Regions from separate parts of the Kitasatospora sp. NPDC087861 genome, predicted to be linked through region 1. Evidence: riboswitches for the same ligand, from Rfam matches in the RefSeq annotation. Region 1 holds a riboswitch; each other region holds the start of a gene.
The links. A riboswitch is a leader RNA that binds a small molecule or an ion and turns the genes downstream of it on or off. The one in region 1 is predicted to bind thiamine pyrophosphate.
Positions count from the first base shown of each region.

Region 2: it holds a riboswitch for thiamine pyrophosphate, as region 1 does, so the genes downstream of both, thiC (phosphomethylpyrimidine synthase ThiC) here and thiO (glycine oxidase ThiO) in region 1, are expected to answer to the same signal.
Region 3: it holds a riboswitch for thiamine pyrophosphate, as region 1 does, so the genes downstream of both, ACIOJE_RS22235 (cold-shock protein) here and thiO (glycine oxidase ThiO) in region 1, are expected to answer to the same signal.

Region 1 is NZ_JBIUUS010000014.1:145,215-149,821, forward strand. It holds gene ACIOJE_RS21075 (polyprenyl synthetase family protein) at 1-449, shown strand, start outside; gene thiE (thiamine phosphate synthase) at 495-1,145, opposite strand; gene ACIOJE_RS21085 (Rv2175c family DNA-binding protein) at 1,145-1,510, opposite strand; gene ACIOJE_RS21090 (FAD-dependent oxidoreductase) at 1,602-2,807, opposite strand; TPP riboswitch at 2,892-3,004, shown strand; gene thiO (glycine oxidase ThiO) at 3,008-4,183, shown strand; gene thiS (sulfur carrier protein ThiS) at 4,180-4,389, shown strand; gene ACIOJE_RS21105 (thiazole synthase) at 4,392-4,607, shown strand, end outside.
Region 2 is NZ_JBIUUS010000016.1:15,352-19,958, forward strand. It holds gene tenA (thiaminase II) at 1-647, shown strand, start outside; gene ACIOJE_RS22410 (DUF5326 family protein) at 1,020-1,220, shown strand; TPP riboswitch at 1,374-1,508, shown strand; gene thiC (phosphomethylpyrimidine synthase ThiC) at 1,503-3,314, shown strand; gene ACIOJE_RS22420 (hypothetical protein) at 3,398-4,607, shown strand, end outside.
Region 3 is NZ_JBIUUS010000015.1:194,022-198,628, forward strand. It holds gene ACIOJE_RS22220 (hydantoinase B/oxoprolinase family protein) at 1-366, shown strand, start outside; gene ACIOJE_RS22225 (nucleoside deaminase) at 465-947, shown strand; partial or broken gene ACIOJE_RS22230 (amino acid permease) at 1,047-1,178, opposite strand; gene ACIOJE_RS22235 (cold-shock protein) at 1,411-1,614, opposite strand; TPP riboswitch at 1,820-1,942, opposite strand; gene ACIOJE_RS22240 (hypothetical protein) at 2,171-2,518, shown strand; gene ACIOJE_RS22245 (SPFH domain-containing protein) at 2,515-3,006, shown strand; gene ACIOJE_RS22250 (universal stress protein) at 3,003-3,497, shown strand; gene ACIOJE_RS22255 (CBS domain-containing protein) at 3,539-3,835, shown strand; gene ACIOJE_RS22260 (CBS domain-containing protein) at 3,986-4,405, shown strand.

The DNA of each region.
Region 1 (4,607 bases):
CACTGCAGGTCGGCGCGCTGCTGGCCGGGGCCGGCCCGGAGCTGGTGGCGGCGTTCGGGGCGTTCGGGCTGCCGCTGGGCGAGGCCTTCCAGCTGCGGGACGACCTGCTCGGCGTCTTCGGGGATCCGGCGGTCACCGGCAAGCCGGCCGGGGACGACCTGCGCGAGGGCAAGCGCACCCTGCTGGTGGCGCACGCGATGCGGGGTCTGTCGGCCGCCGACGCCCGGTACCTGGACGAGCGGCTCGGCGCCCCGGACCTGGCGTCCGAGGAGGTCGCCGGGCTGCGCGCCCTGGTGGCCCGCAGCGGGGCGCCCGAGCGGGTGGAGCGCCGGATCGACGAGCTGCTGCGGCAGTCGCTGGCCGCACTGGAGGCGGCGCCGCTCGTCGACGGGCGCGCCCGCGCGGTGCTGCTGGCGCTGGCCGAGGCCGCCACCGTCCGCAAGTACTGAGAAGTCCGCCAGTACCGGGGACGGCGGCGGCCCGCGCGCCGGGGGTCAGGCCGAACGCACCCGCCGGGACAGTTCGGCGGCGGCGGCCCGCGGGTCGTCGGCGGCGGTGATGGCGCGGACCACGACGATCCGGCGGGCTCCTGCGGCCAGCACCTCGTCGAGGTTGCCGAGGTCGATGCCGCCGATGGCGAACCACGGCCGGTCGGTTCTCTGCTTCGCCGCGTACGAGACCAGGCCGAGGCCCGGCGCCGGGCGGCCCGGCTTGGTCGGGGTCGGCCAGACCGGGCCGGTGCAGAAGTAGTCCACGCCGGGCTCGGCGACCGCCGCGTCCACCTCGGACTCGGCGTGGCAGGACCGCCCGATCAGCACCTCGTCGCCCAGGATCGCCCGGGCGGCCGGCACCGGCAGGTCGTCCTGCCCGAGGTGCAGCACGTCCGGCCGGGCCGCGTGCGCGACGTCGGCGCGGTCGTTGACGGCCAGCAGCCTGCCGTGGCGGCGGCAGGCGTCTGCGAAGACCTCCAGGGCCGCCAGCTCCTGCTTGGCCTCCAGCCCCTTGTCGCGGAGCTGGACGATGTCCACCCCGCCGGCCAGCGCCGCGTCCAGGAACTCGGCGAGGTCGCCCTGCTCGCGGCGGGCGTCGGTGCACAGGTACAGCCGGGCGTCGGCCAGCCGGGCGCGCGGAGAGTCCGCCGCCATCAGATCAGCATCGCCTGGGCGCGGCGCTTGACCTCGGTGCCGCGGTTCTCGCGCAGCGCCTGGATCGGGCTGCCGGGCAGCGACGGGTCCTCGGTGAACAGCCACTCCAGGATCTCGACGTCGCTGTACCCGCAGTCACGCAGGACGGTCAGGGTGCCGGACAGGTGCTTGACCAGCCCGGGACCGTCGATGAACGCCGCGGGCACCTGCAGCGACTTGTTCGGGCCCCGCCGGACGGCGATCAGGCCGCCGCTGCGCACCAGGTCGCGGACCTCGGTGACGCGGACGCCCCACTGCTCCGAGATGTCGGGCAGGTACATCCACTCGGGGACCAGGGCTTCAATCTTGCTTTCGATCTCACTCACGCCACCAGACTGCCACCTCGGGGGCCCGCCGCGCACCAGAGGCCCCGCCAGGGCGCCGTCAGGGCCCCGTCAGGGCCCCGTCAGGGCCCCGTCAAGCAGTGGCCGACTTCAGCGGCACCGCCGGATCGGCCGCCCGGGCCGGGTCCAGCGCGGTGCCGCGCTCGATCAGCCGGCGGCCCTGGGTGAGGTCGCGCGGCCGGTCGACGGCCAGCAGCGCGCTCGGCACCCCGTCGCGCAGCCAGAGCACCGTCCAGGAGGCGTCCTGCGGGCCGCCGCGCCACAGCAGTTCGTCGCCCTCGGCGTGCCGCCCGGCGTACTGGACCATCCGCCCGAACTGCTCCGACCAGAAGTACGGCACCGGGTCGTACGGCGGCGCGTCCGCGCCGAGCACGGCGGCGGCCGCGGCCTCGCCGGACTGCAGCGCGTGGTCCCAGTGCTGGACGGCCAGCCGGGCCCCGGCGCGGGCGGACGGGTAGCTGACGCAGTCGCCGGCCGCGAAGACGCCGGGCAGGCCCGTCCGCAGCCGCTCGTCCACCAGGACCGCGCCGGTCTCGTCCAGTTCGACGCCGGAGCCGGCCAGCCAGCCCGTCGCGGGCCGGGCGCCGACGCCGACCACCACCTCGTCGGCGGGCAGGTGCGAGCCGTCCGCCAGCAGCACCGCGCCGGGCTCGACGGCGGCCACGCCGACCCCGCAGCGCAGGTCGACGCCGGCCTCGGCGTACCAGGCGGCCATCGCCGAGCCGACCTCGGTCGGCAGCGCGCCGGGGACGGGCGCGGGGCCCGCCTCGACCACGGTCACCTCGCAGCCCGCGGCGCGCGCCGCGGTGGACACCTCGGCGCCGATCCAGCCCGCGCCGACCAGTACCAGCCGCCGACCGGGCCGCAGCAGGGCGCGCAGCGCCAGCGCGTCGTCCAGGGTGTGCAGCAGGTGCGCGCGCTCGGCGCCGGGCAGGGCGCGCGGGGTGGCGCCGGTGGCGATCACCAGCGCGCCGTACGGGAGGTCGCCGTCGTCGGTGTGCAGCACGCCGGGGGTGAGGCCGGTGGCGCGGCGGCCGGTGAGCACCTCGATGCCGAGGTGCGGGTAGTCGATGTCCAGGGTGGTGGCGTCGGCCTTGCCGAGCAGCACGTCCTTGGACAGCGGCGGCCGGTCGTACGGCGCGTGCGGCTCCTCGCCGACCAGCGTGATCCGCCCCGGCCAGCCACCCTGCCGCAGCTTCAGGGCGCACTGCGCCCCGGCCAGCCCGGCCCCGACGACGACCACCCGATCCGTTCCGCTCAGCTCTGCCACGCCCGTCACTGTACTCAGCGGCCCCGGGCGCCCCACCGGCCCGTCCACCCTTCGTACGGGCCTTCGGCCGGGCCGACCCCGGCGTTATGGTGGGGACACCATCACGGGAGCCCGGCGTACCGGGCTGAGAGGCGGGCTGGCACGGCCCGCGACCGTCCGAACCTGATCCGGGTCATACCGGCGAAGGGAGAAGAGCAGCTTTGTCACGCTTGCCCGAAAGCACCCGTGCCGACGTGCTGGTGATCGGCGGGGGCATCATCGGCCTCGCCGTCGCCTGGCGCGCCGCGCAGCTCGGACTGAAGAGGATCCTGGTGGTCGACCCCTCCCCCGGCGGCGGGGCGGCCGGGGTCGCGGCCGGGATGCTCGCCCCGGTCACCGAGCTGCAGTACGGCGAGGAGCCGCTGCTGCGCCTCGGGATGGCCTCCAACCGGCGGTACGGGGACTTCGCCGCCGAGCTCACCGAGGCGAGCGGCGGCCTGGACACCGGGTACCGCCGGTGCGGCACGATCGCGGTCGCGCTGGACTCCGACGACCGCGAGGAACTGCGCGAACTGCACGCCTTCCACCAGCGGCTCGGCCTGGACTCGGCCTGGCTGACCGGCCGGGAGGCCCGCAAGCTGGAGCCGATGCTCGCCCCCGGCGTGCGTGGCGGCCTGCACGCCGCGGACGACCACCAGGTGGATCCCCGCCGCCTGCTGACCGCCCTGCTGGCCGCCTGCGAACGCGCCGGGGTCGTGATCCACCGCGCCGAGGCCGTCGGGCTGCTGGTCGAGAACGGCCGCGCGGTCGGCGCCCGCCTCGGCCCGCAGGAGACCCTGACCGCCGAGCAGGTGGTGCTCGCGGCCGGCCCGCACAGCCACCGGTTGCCCGGGCTGCCCGAGGGCGTGCTGCCGGCGATCCGCCCGGTGAAGGGACAGATCCTGCGGCTGCGGATCCCCGAGGCGTACCGGCCGTTCCTGTCCCGCAACGTCCGCGCGGTGGTGCGCGGCCGACACCTGTACCTGGTGCCCCGGGAGAACGGCGAGCTGGTGATCGGCGCGACCACCGAGGAACAGGGCTACGACACCACGGTCACCGCCGGCGGGGTGTACGAACTGCTGCGCGACGCCCACGAGTTGGTCCCGGGCATCACCGAACTCCCGCTCGTGGAGACCTCGGCGGGGCTGCGGCCCGGCTCGCCGGACAACGCCCCACTGCTGGGCCCGACCGCGCTGCCCGGACTGGTCGCCGCCACCGGCCACTACCGCAACGGCGTGCTGCTCACCCCGGTGACCGCCGACCTGCTCGCCGAGTACCTGGCGACCGGCGAACTGCCCGACCTGGCAAAGCCGTTCACGCCCACCAGGTTCTCCCCCGACCGCTCCACCACGAAGGCCTCCGCATGACCGAGATCGCACTGACCGTCAACGGCGAGCCCCGCCGGGTGTCCGCCACGACCACCCTCGCGGAGGTGGTGGCCGGCCTCAGCGCCGCCCACAGCGGTGTCGCCGCCGCACTCAACGAGACCGTGGTGCCCCGCAGTTCGTGGCCCGACACGGAACTCTCGGCGGGCGACCGGATCGAGATCCTCACCGCCGTCCAGGGAGGCTGACCATGGCCGACGACCAACTCACCATCGCCGGAACGCCGTTCGGCTCCCGACTGATCATGGGCACCGGCGGCGCGCCCAGCCTGGAGATCCTGGAACGGGCGCTGCTGGCCTCCGGCACCGAGCTGACCACCGTGGCGATGCGCCGGGTCGACACCGGCACCCAGGGCTCCGTCCTGGACGTGCTGACCCGCAACGGCATCCGGGTCCTGCCCAACACG
Region 2 (4,607 bases), on a different contig from region 1:
AACTCTGGGCGGCCATCGAGCCGGTGTACGCCGAGATCCTCGCCCACCCCTTCATCGGCGGCCTCACCGACGGCACCCTGCCGCGCGCGGCCTTCCGCCACTTCGTCGTCCAGGACTCGCACTACCTGCGTGACTACGCCCGCGCGCTCGCCGTCTGCGCCGCCAAGGCGCCCGGCGAGGAGGACGTGCGGGCCTTCGCCGACGACGCGGTCGGCGCGCTGGCCGCCGAGCAGGGCATGCACGCCGAGTTCCTGACCGCCTTCGGCGGCAGCGCCGAACAGGCCGCCGCCGAGCCGGTGCTGCCCACCACCCGCGCCTACACCAGTTACCTGCTGGCCACCGTCTACGGCGGCTCCTTCGCCGAGGCCGTCGGCGCGGTGCTGCCCTGCTACTGGATCTACGCCCGGGTCGGCGAGGCGCTGCTCGCCCAGGGCTCCCCCGACCCGCTGTACGCCAAGTGGATCGCCACCTACGGCGACGAGGCCTTCCAGTCCGTCGTCCGCCGGGTGCTGGCACTCACCGACCGGCTCGGCGAGGAGATCTCCCCGGCCGAGCGGCGCCGGGTCGTCGAGCACTTCACGACCACCTCGCGCTACGAGTGGATGTTCTGGGACGCGGCCTGGCGCGGGGAGCGCTGGCCGGTCTGACCAGCTCATGGCCGGGTGGGCCCGGGGCAGGGGCAAGGGCGGTCAGGGTCGGTGACGGTGGTGGTGGCGGAGCGGTTGTGCGTGCCTGGATCCCCCAAGTAGCCGTGGTGCAGGGGTAGTTCCGGAGAGTCCGGTATCTCGTGGACGCGTGGGGCCGGCCCGGGTCGCAGGTCGCTCCGGGGATTTCCCGGGGGCCTTCCCGGAGGTCCGGGCGGGGTCTTTCCCCGGGGCCCGGGTCGGGGTGATCTAGGGGTTCTCTCCGGGCCGTCGGGCCTCGTTACGGCACTGGCGCCACCGTACGATCGAAGTACCGAAGCAAGCGGGATGCGGCACCGGACGGCAGCCGACCCCACGGGGAGAGAAGGAACAGACATGGCTGAGCTCTGGAAGTCGCTGCCCGCCTGGGTGCGCAACATCGTCATCCCGGTGCTGGTCCTGGTGCTGCTCTGGAACATCGTGGGATTCGTCTTCGGCGTCGTCGGCGCGCTGCTGAGCATAGTGATCAAGGTGCTGGTGGTCGTCGGTATCGCGGCCGCCGTGGTGGTCCTGGTGAAGAAGGCCGCCAAGGGCTGAGGGAACGCCCGAGGCCCGGCACCCCGCGACGGGGTGCCGGGCCTCGGGCGTTTCGGCGTGCTGCCACCGGCTGCCGGATCCCCTCCGTGGACCCCCTCTGGACCTGCGGCGATCGGCTCGCTACCGTGTTGGGCGTCGTGTGCAGGCAACACCGCCTGTGGACGCGGGAGCTCGGAGCACCGGGCTGAGAGGGCGCTGACCGGGACGTCGACGGACGGACCGACGGCTGCGTCGACCGCAGGAACCTGACCGGGTAATGCCGGCGTAGGGAGTAGAGGTCAGATGACCGCGTTCGAAGCACAGCCGCAGTCTGCCCGGAACAGCGCCGTCACCAGCGCGGGCACCGGCTACCCGACCCCGGCCTGGCGCAAGGCCTACCGCGAGGGGTCCCGGCCCGACCTGCGGGTCCCGTACCGCGAGGTGCAGCTCACCAACGGCCGGACCGTCCCGCTGTACGACACCTCCGGCCCGTACACCGACCAGGCCTACGCGCCCGACGTGCGGCGCGGCCTGCCCGCCCTGCGCGACGCCTGGATCCGCCAGCGCGGCGACGTCGAGGAGTACGACGGCCGCGAGGCGCGCCCCGAGGACGACGGGATCAAGCACACCTCGCCGCGCGGCGGAAACCTGCGCAACCTGGACGCGGTGTTCCCCGGCCGCCCGCGCCGTCCGCTGCGCGGCCGCGGTGGTGTCGCCGTCACCCAACTCGCCTACGCCAGGCGGGGCGTGGTCACCCCCGAGATGGAGTTCGTGGCGCTGCGGGAGGGCCTCGCCCCCGAGTACGTGCGGGCCGAGGTGGCCCGCGGGCGGGCCGTCATCCCGGTCAACGTGAACCACCCCGAGGTGGAGCCGGCCGTCATCGGCACCAACTTCCTGGTGAAGATCAACGCCAACATCGGCAACTCCGCCGTCACCTCCTCGATCGAGGAGGAGGTGGAGAAGATGACCTGGGCCACCCGCTGGGGCGCCGACACCGTCATGGACCTCTCCACCGGCCGCAACATCCACACCACCCGCGAGTGGATCCTGCGCAACTCCCCCGTGCCGATCGGCACCGTGCCGCTCTACCAGGCCCTGGAGAAGGTCGACGGCAAGGCCGAGGAGCTGAGCTGGGAGGTGTACCGGGACACCATCGTCGAGCAGTGCGAGCAGGGCGTCGACTACATGACCGTCCACGCCGGCGTCCTGCTGCGGTACGTCCCGCTGACCGCCCGCCGCAAGACCGGCATCGTCTCGCGCGGCGGCTCGATCATGGCCGCCTGGTGCCTGGCGCACCACCAGGAGAACTTCCTCTACACGAACTTCGAGGAGCTCTGCGACATCCTCGCGAGCTACGACGTCACCTTCTCGCTCGGCGACGGCCTGCGTCCGGGCTCCATCGCGGACGCCAACGACGAGGCGCAGTTCGCCGAACTGCAGACCCTCGGCGAGCTCGGCCGGATCGCCCGCGAGCGCGACGTCCAGGTGATGATCGAGGGCCCGGGCCACGTCCCGATGAACAAGATCAAGGAGAACATGGATCTCCAGAAGGAGATCTGCGACGAGGCGCCGTTCTACACCCTCGGCCCGCTCACCACCGACGTCGCCCCCGGCTACGACCACATCACCTCGGGCATCGGCGCCGCCATGATCGCCTGGTGGGGCACCGCGATGCTCTGCTACGTCACGCCCAAGGAGCACCTGGGCCTGCCCAACCGCGACGACGTCAAGACCGGCGTGATCACCTACAAGATTGCCGCCCACGCCGCCGACCTCGCCAAGGGCCACCCCGGCGCCCAGGCCTGGGACGACGCCCTGTCCGACGCCCGCTTCGAGTTCCGCTGGGAGGACCAGTTCAACCTGGCCCTCGACCCGGAGACCGCCCGCGCCTTCCACGACGAGACCCTCCCCGCCGAACCCGCCAAGACGGCCCACTTCTGCTCCATGTGCGGCCCGAAGTTCTGCTCGATGAAGATCAGCAAAAGCATCAACGAGCAATTCGGCCAGGGTCAGGCCTCGCCGGAGTACGACGAGGCGGCCGTCGAGGGCATGAAGGCCATGTCCGAGGAGTTCAAGGCCCAGGGGAACAAGGTCTACCTGCCGATGGCCGACTGACCCAGGACAGCTGAGCGCCGCCCCGATCACCTCGGGGCGGCGCTCTGCTGTCTCCGGGGCTGCCTCCGGGCACCCGAAATCCCGTGGACGAGGCGGGCGGCCGGGTGCTGCCATGGTGGGACGGTTCTCCGTGCTGGAAATGGGAAACCTGTCGTACCGTCATAGTGGCTGCGCAGAGCTGGTTTTGGGGGAATCGCATGGTCAGGTCAGTGGCGAAGGCGGGAGCGTTCGTGACGCTCGCGGCACTCTCACTCACCGCGTGTGGAGGTTCGTCGGGTCCAGGTGATCCCAAGGAGTCCCGGACGCAGACCTCGGCTGCCGTGCCGTCCCAGTCTGCCGTGCCGTCCCGGTCTGCCGCGCCGGCCAAACCGATTCCGGCGGCGTTCGACAGTACAAGGGGATGGGAGGTCGAGGCGGGCAAGGACGGGAACCTGCGTGGTCCGGCTGTCGCATCCGACGCGGGACTGATCCTGTTCCGTTCGATCTCCGAGGACGAGAAGACCGTGAGCGTCCTCGCCTACGACGCGAAGACCGGCGCGATCCGCTGGCGGAGCAAGCCGGTCGCGAATCCCACGCGCGACAGCCTGGACGCCGACGCCATGGTGTTCGTCACACACAAGGCCGGTAAGGAATACGCGGTCCTCGCGGTCACGGGTAGCGAAGGCGGGGACGGCGTGAACCGGGCGAGCGGCGTCACCCGGCTTGCCGCGTACGACACGGCGTCCAGCGGTGAGGCGGCGCCGGTCAAGGAGACCACGGTCCCGGACCAGGCCACCGGTTACGGCGTTCAGCGCGACGGCGGCCTCACCGCGGTGCAACTGGGCCGGTCCACGGCCGTGGTGGACGTGCTCTCGGGCCAGGTCACCACGTACGACCGGAACAACGCCGCCCTGAACGCCCCCAAGCCCTGCGAGCTGGACTTCGGCTCCTGCAACACCAGTACGGGCGTCACAGCGCTGACCCCGGCCGGCCCGCTGGTTCAGGGCCGGGGCGCCTTCTGGGCGCTCGGCGGCTGGTTCAGCGGCGACGTGGTACCCGCAGGGGCGAGCGCCATCGTGGGCTCCAGCACAGTGACGGCCTACGGATCACCCGATGGCCATGTCGTGGCCGCGTGGCCGCCCACCGGGCACGACAACGACAGGTCCGTCTGGGCCGTGCACGACGGCGGGACCGGCCAAGTGCTCGCCACGGTCGAGTGCACGGGGAAGAAGGCCACGCCCCGACTGTCGTCCGACGGCCGCTACCTGATCGCCGGCTTCGCGGTCTTCGACCTGCAGGCGAAGAAGGGCTACT
Region 3 (4,607 bases), on a different contig from region 1:
GTCGTCCAGACCCACATGACCAACTCCCGCCTCACCGACCCCGAAGTCCTGGAGTGGCGCCTGCCCGTCCTCGTCGAGGAGTTCGCCGTCCGCCCCGGTAGCGGCGGAAAGGGCCGCTGGCACGGCGGCAACGGAGCAGTGCGCCGATTGCGCTTCCGCGAGCCCATGACGGTCAGTATCCTCTCCTGCCACCGCCGTGTGCCCCCGTACGGGCTGGCAGGCGGCTCCCCGGGTTCTCTCGGGGTCAACCGGATCCTGCACGCCGACGGCAGCACCGAGGTCCTGCCCGGCTGCGGCGTCGCCGACCTGACGGCCGGCGACGCGCTGGAGATCCGCACGCCCGGTGGGGGTGGATACGGCAGCTGACGGCCGCAGTGCCCGGTGGCCGGGCGCGGGTTCCTTCCCACCTCGCCGCCGTTATACGTTTAACCTCGCCAGTTGGCTCACCCCTGAGGAGTTACGTCATGGCCGATGACATCCGCACCCACCTGCTCGAGGCCATCGGGCTCGCGGCCGGCGCGCGCGAGCACGGCAACCACCCCTTCGGCGCGCTGCTGACCGGCCCGGACGGCAGCGTCCTGCTCACGGCCGAGAACACCGTGCTGACGGACCACGACGTCACCGGCCACGCGGAGATCAATCTGGTACGACTGGCCTCGCGCACCCTGGCCCCGGCCCAACTCGCCGGAGCCACCCTGTACACCAGCACCGAGCCGTGCGCGATGTGCGCCGGGGCGATCTACTGGAGCGGCATCCGGCGGGTCGTCTACGCCCTCGCCGCCACCGAACTGAACGACCTCGCGGGCGCGGACCCGGACGAGCCGCTGCTCGACCTGCCGTGCCGCCAGGTCTTCGCGGCCGGCGGCGGCACCGTCGAGGTGTCGGGCCCGCACCTGTACGACGAGGCAGCCGCCGTGCACGCGGGGTACTGGGAAATCACCGGCTGAAACCGTACGACGGCCTGTGGTCTGGGCGTTCACGGCGCGGACGGGCAGACGGTGCGGGCATCGCGACTATGCGAAGGTGCCCCGGCGCACCGCGTAGGCGACGGCGCCGACCGCCAGGACGGCCCGGTGCGGCACCTGGAACCGGGGGTGAATGGCCGCCGGCGCGTGCGGCAGGTGGCGGTCGCGGGCCATCGCGAGCGTCGTCCGGGAGACGCCGAGGATCAAGGCCACGAACTCGCTCGCGTACTGGACTGCGTGACAAGGCGGCTGGCCATCTACGCGGTCGAAGGAGCCGACACCGCCCGGTGCTCCTGAGGACACCTCAGGCACCGGCTCCTGGTCCGAAAGCGGGTCTTTCGCATGTCCGGGCACCGTCCAGGAAGCGGACAGCTCTCGTGCCGGAGCAGACGGCAAAGCGCCCCGCACGTGGATCCGTGCAGGGCGCCCGCTCGTTCACTGAAGGTCAGGCGGGGCGGATGTGCTCCGCCTGCGGGCCCTTCTGACCCTGCACGACATCGAAGGTCACCTTCTGACCCTCCTGGAGTTCACGGAAGCCCTGGGCGTCGATGTTCGAGTAGTGGGCGAACACGTCGGCCCCGCCGCCATCCTGCTCGATGAAGCCGAAGCCCTTCTCGGCGTTGAACCACTTCACAGTTCCGGTAGCCATGCGTTTCTCCTTCAAGGGAAACTGATCGGTCCCACAAGTGCGGGCCCGGAGGTGATCGCCCTGGTCCGGAGAGGCGCTGAACAGCAAGAGCGCCCACGGCATGTCACCGCGGGCGAGAACTTCGGAACCACGACTGCTTGATAAGAACGTTACTCCGCAGGGATTCACACGGCCAGCGAAACCGAGAAGGACACGCAGCGGACAAAAACCTGCAAGGTGGGCTCCCTTCGCCGGCATTGTCCGGATCAGGTGTTGGAGGTCGCCTTCCGGTCCCACAGACCTTCCGGCCTCTCAGCCCGACCGTCGACAAACAGCCTCGCGCGGAGCCTCCGCCCATCACCCGAGGCCCATCCGGTCGAACTCCCTCGCTCGCCCTGCAGGCCACTACCCACCATACTCCCGTCACTCCCGTCCCTGCCCGACACCAGGGCCGACCTGATCAGGGCCCATCATCGGCGGCGGTGTGGGCCCATCGGACCACGCCAGGACGACTCCGCACGACCGAGGATGAAAGCACCCCGGCCGACTTCCCGAGCACGACGAGGAGGCGGAGAGCATGCGCACACACTCAGGCTGCGGCAATCCGGTACGCCGGACCTCCGATCGCGTCCAGTGGTGGCTTTCCCACATCCTGCTCGCCATCATGGTCGTCGGCCTCCCTGCCGCCGTCGTCAGCACCGGCCTGTTGACCTACCACGCCCAGCTGAACACCGCGCAGGCGCAACACGCGCCCCGACACCCCGTGACCGCACCCACGGACGACCTCGTCGAAGTCCTGGACCGCGCGACCGCCGAGCCGCCGATCCTCGTGCTGGACGACAGCCGGCTGGTCGGCCTGGTCACCGCCGAGGAGCTCACCAGGATCGCCCGCACCCGACTTCCCCCCGCCACGCACGGAGCGTGAACCTTCGCCTCGTCCCGAACGATGGCAGGCCCTGCGGCCGCCCTCCCGGGACGCCGATAACCGACACCGAGACCCTCAACTCGCGGATCAAGGAGATCCTCGACGGCCTCACCCAGCGCTGGGGCGTCTTCGTCCTGGTGGTCGAGCTGAAGGACATCGAGCTACCTCAGAGCATGCAGCGCGCGATGGCCCGGCAGGCGGAGGCCGAACGCGAGAGGCGCGCCGAGATCATCGCCGCCGAGGGCGAGGCGCTGAGCGCCGGGCGCCTCGCCTTGGCCAGCGCTCGGACGACGGGGGTGCCGATGCCGTCGCGGACCGCGGGTCCGCTGATGCCCAGGGTTCGCGGCGGTACGGGCGTGCCACGGCGACCGGGCCGGAGGATCCTGAATAACAGCGGGCCGACCGGCAGCCATGCCTCCCTGGTACCCGCCGGGCCCGCCGCACCGAGCAACCCGCTCACAGGCCGTACGAGGCGGAGGTCCCCATGAACACCAGTCCCGCACAAGGTTCTCCTGGGCCGATCGTGGTCGGCGCGGACGGCTCGGAACCCGCACGCCGAGCCGTGCTCTTCGCCCTGCGCGAGGCACAGCTGCGCGGCGTCGGCGTGCGGGCCGTCTGCGTCTACGGCGGTGGCCGCGCCGGTTCGTCGGGCATGGAGCGGACCACCTGGCCCCGCACGAGCGGCGCGCTGCCACCGCACCTGCACGACATCGTCGCCCGCGAGGTCACGGACTCCGTCGAGGAACTGCGACAGCAGGTCGGCGAGCCATTCGTCGAGGTCGAGGTCCGATGCGAGCGCGGCCGTCCCGCCCAGGTCCTGCTGGACGCGAGTCAGGACGCGAGCATGCTCGTGGTCGGCACCCGCGGCGCCGGCGTCTGGGGCCGCCTCGCGCTCGGCTCCACCAGCACCGAGGTCGTCCACCACGCCCGCCTCCCCGTCGTCGTCGTACCACCCGCACCCAAGGACGCGCCTGCGTGATCGGCGCGCGACCCTGCGGACCGTCTGGAGGAGACCAGGCCATGCAGCACCGGACCGTCCAGGACGTGATGACTCAGAGGGTCGTCGTCGCCCACCGCGAGACCACGTTCAAGGAGATCGCCGGACTCTTCCACCGCAACGACATCACCGGCGGGCCAGTCGTCGACGACCGCAACCACCCGGTCGGCATCGTGTCCGAGGCCGACCTGATCCGCAAGGAAGCGGGCCTGCTGGAGGAGGGCCACCCGGTCACCCGCCGGCTCCACCCGCACGAGCGCTATCGCGCCGAGGCGGAGATCGCCGTGCCGGCGCCCGCTCAGGATGCGGATGTTCCATGACAGGCAGGAGGCTGGAATAGACGGCTCGTCCAGAGGACTGCGGGCTCGTCCGGGCGGACCGGCACATTCGGCGGTATTCAGTGCTGATCCGCCAGAACCGACCCGACGCCTTTCGAGTCCGTAGTCCACGCCACGAAGGAGGAAAGGGTCATGAGTAACGCACGGGACATCATGCACGCCGGAGTGACCTGCGTGCAGGAGAACGAAACGCTGGAGGCGGCGGCACGGCGGATGCGCGAGCTGGACGTCGGCGCCCTGCCGATCTGCGGCCCCGACAACCGGCTCCACGGAATCATCACCGACCGCGACATCGTGGTGAAGTGTCTCGCCGAGGGCAGGGACCCCAGGACCACGACGGCGGGCCAGCTCGCACAGGGCAAGCCGATCACGGTCGACGCCAATGCCGACGAGGCCGAGGTACTGCGCCTCATGGAGCAGCATCGGATCCGGCGTCTACCGGTCATCGAGGAGCACCGGCTGGTCGGCATGATCAGCGAAGCCGACATCGCGCGGCGCCTGACCAGGCAGGAGGTCGGCGACCTCGTCGAGGCGGTCTGCGCCCCAGCCTGACCCCGGGCCATCGCCAAGCGCCGCACAGTCACGCAGGGCAACCTGCGTCGCCTTCCGCCGGTGCGGCCGCCACTCAATGAGCGGTGTGCATCGTGAAGTTGCAGGTCACGGGCCTGGTGTGCGCCGGTTTCAGCGTGCTCACGCTGGTCGGCGGCTGGTGTCCACGGTGAAGATCGTCTGACTGGGCGGTCGGTGCGGTTCT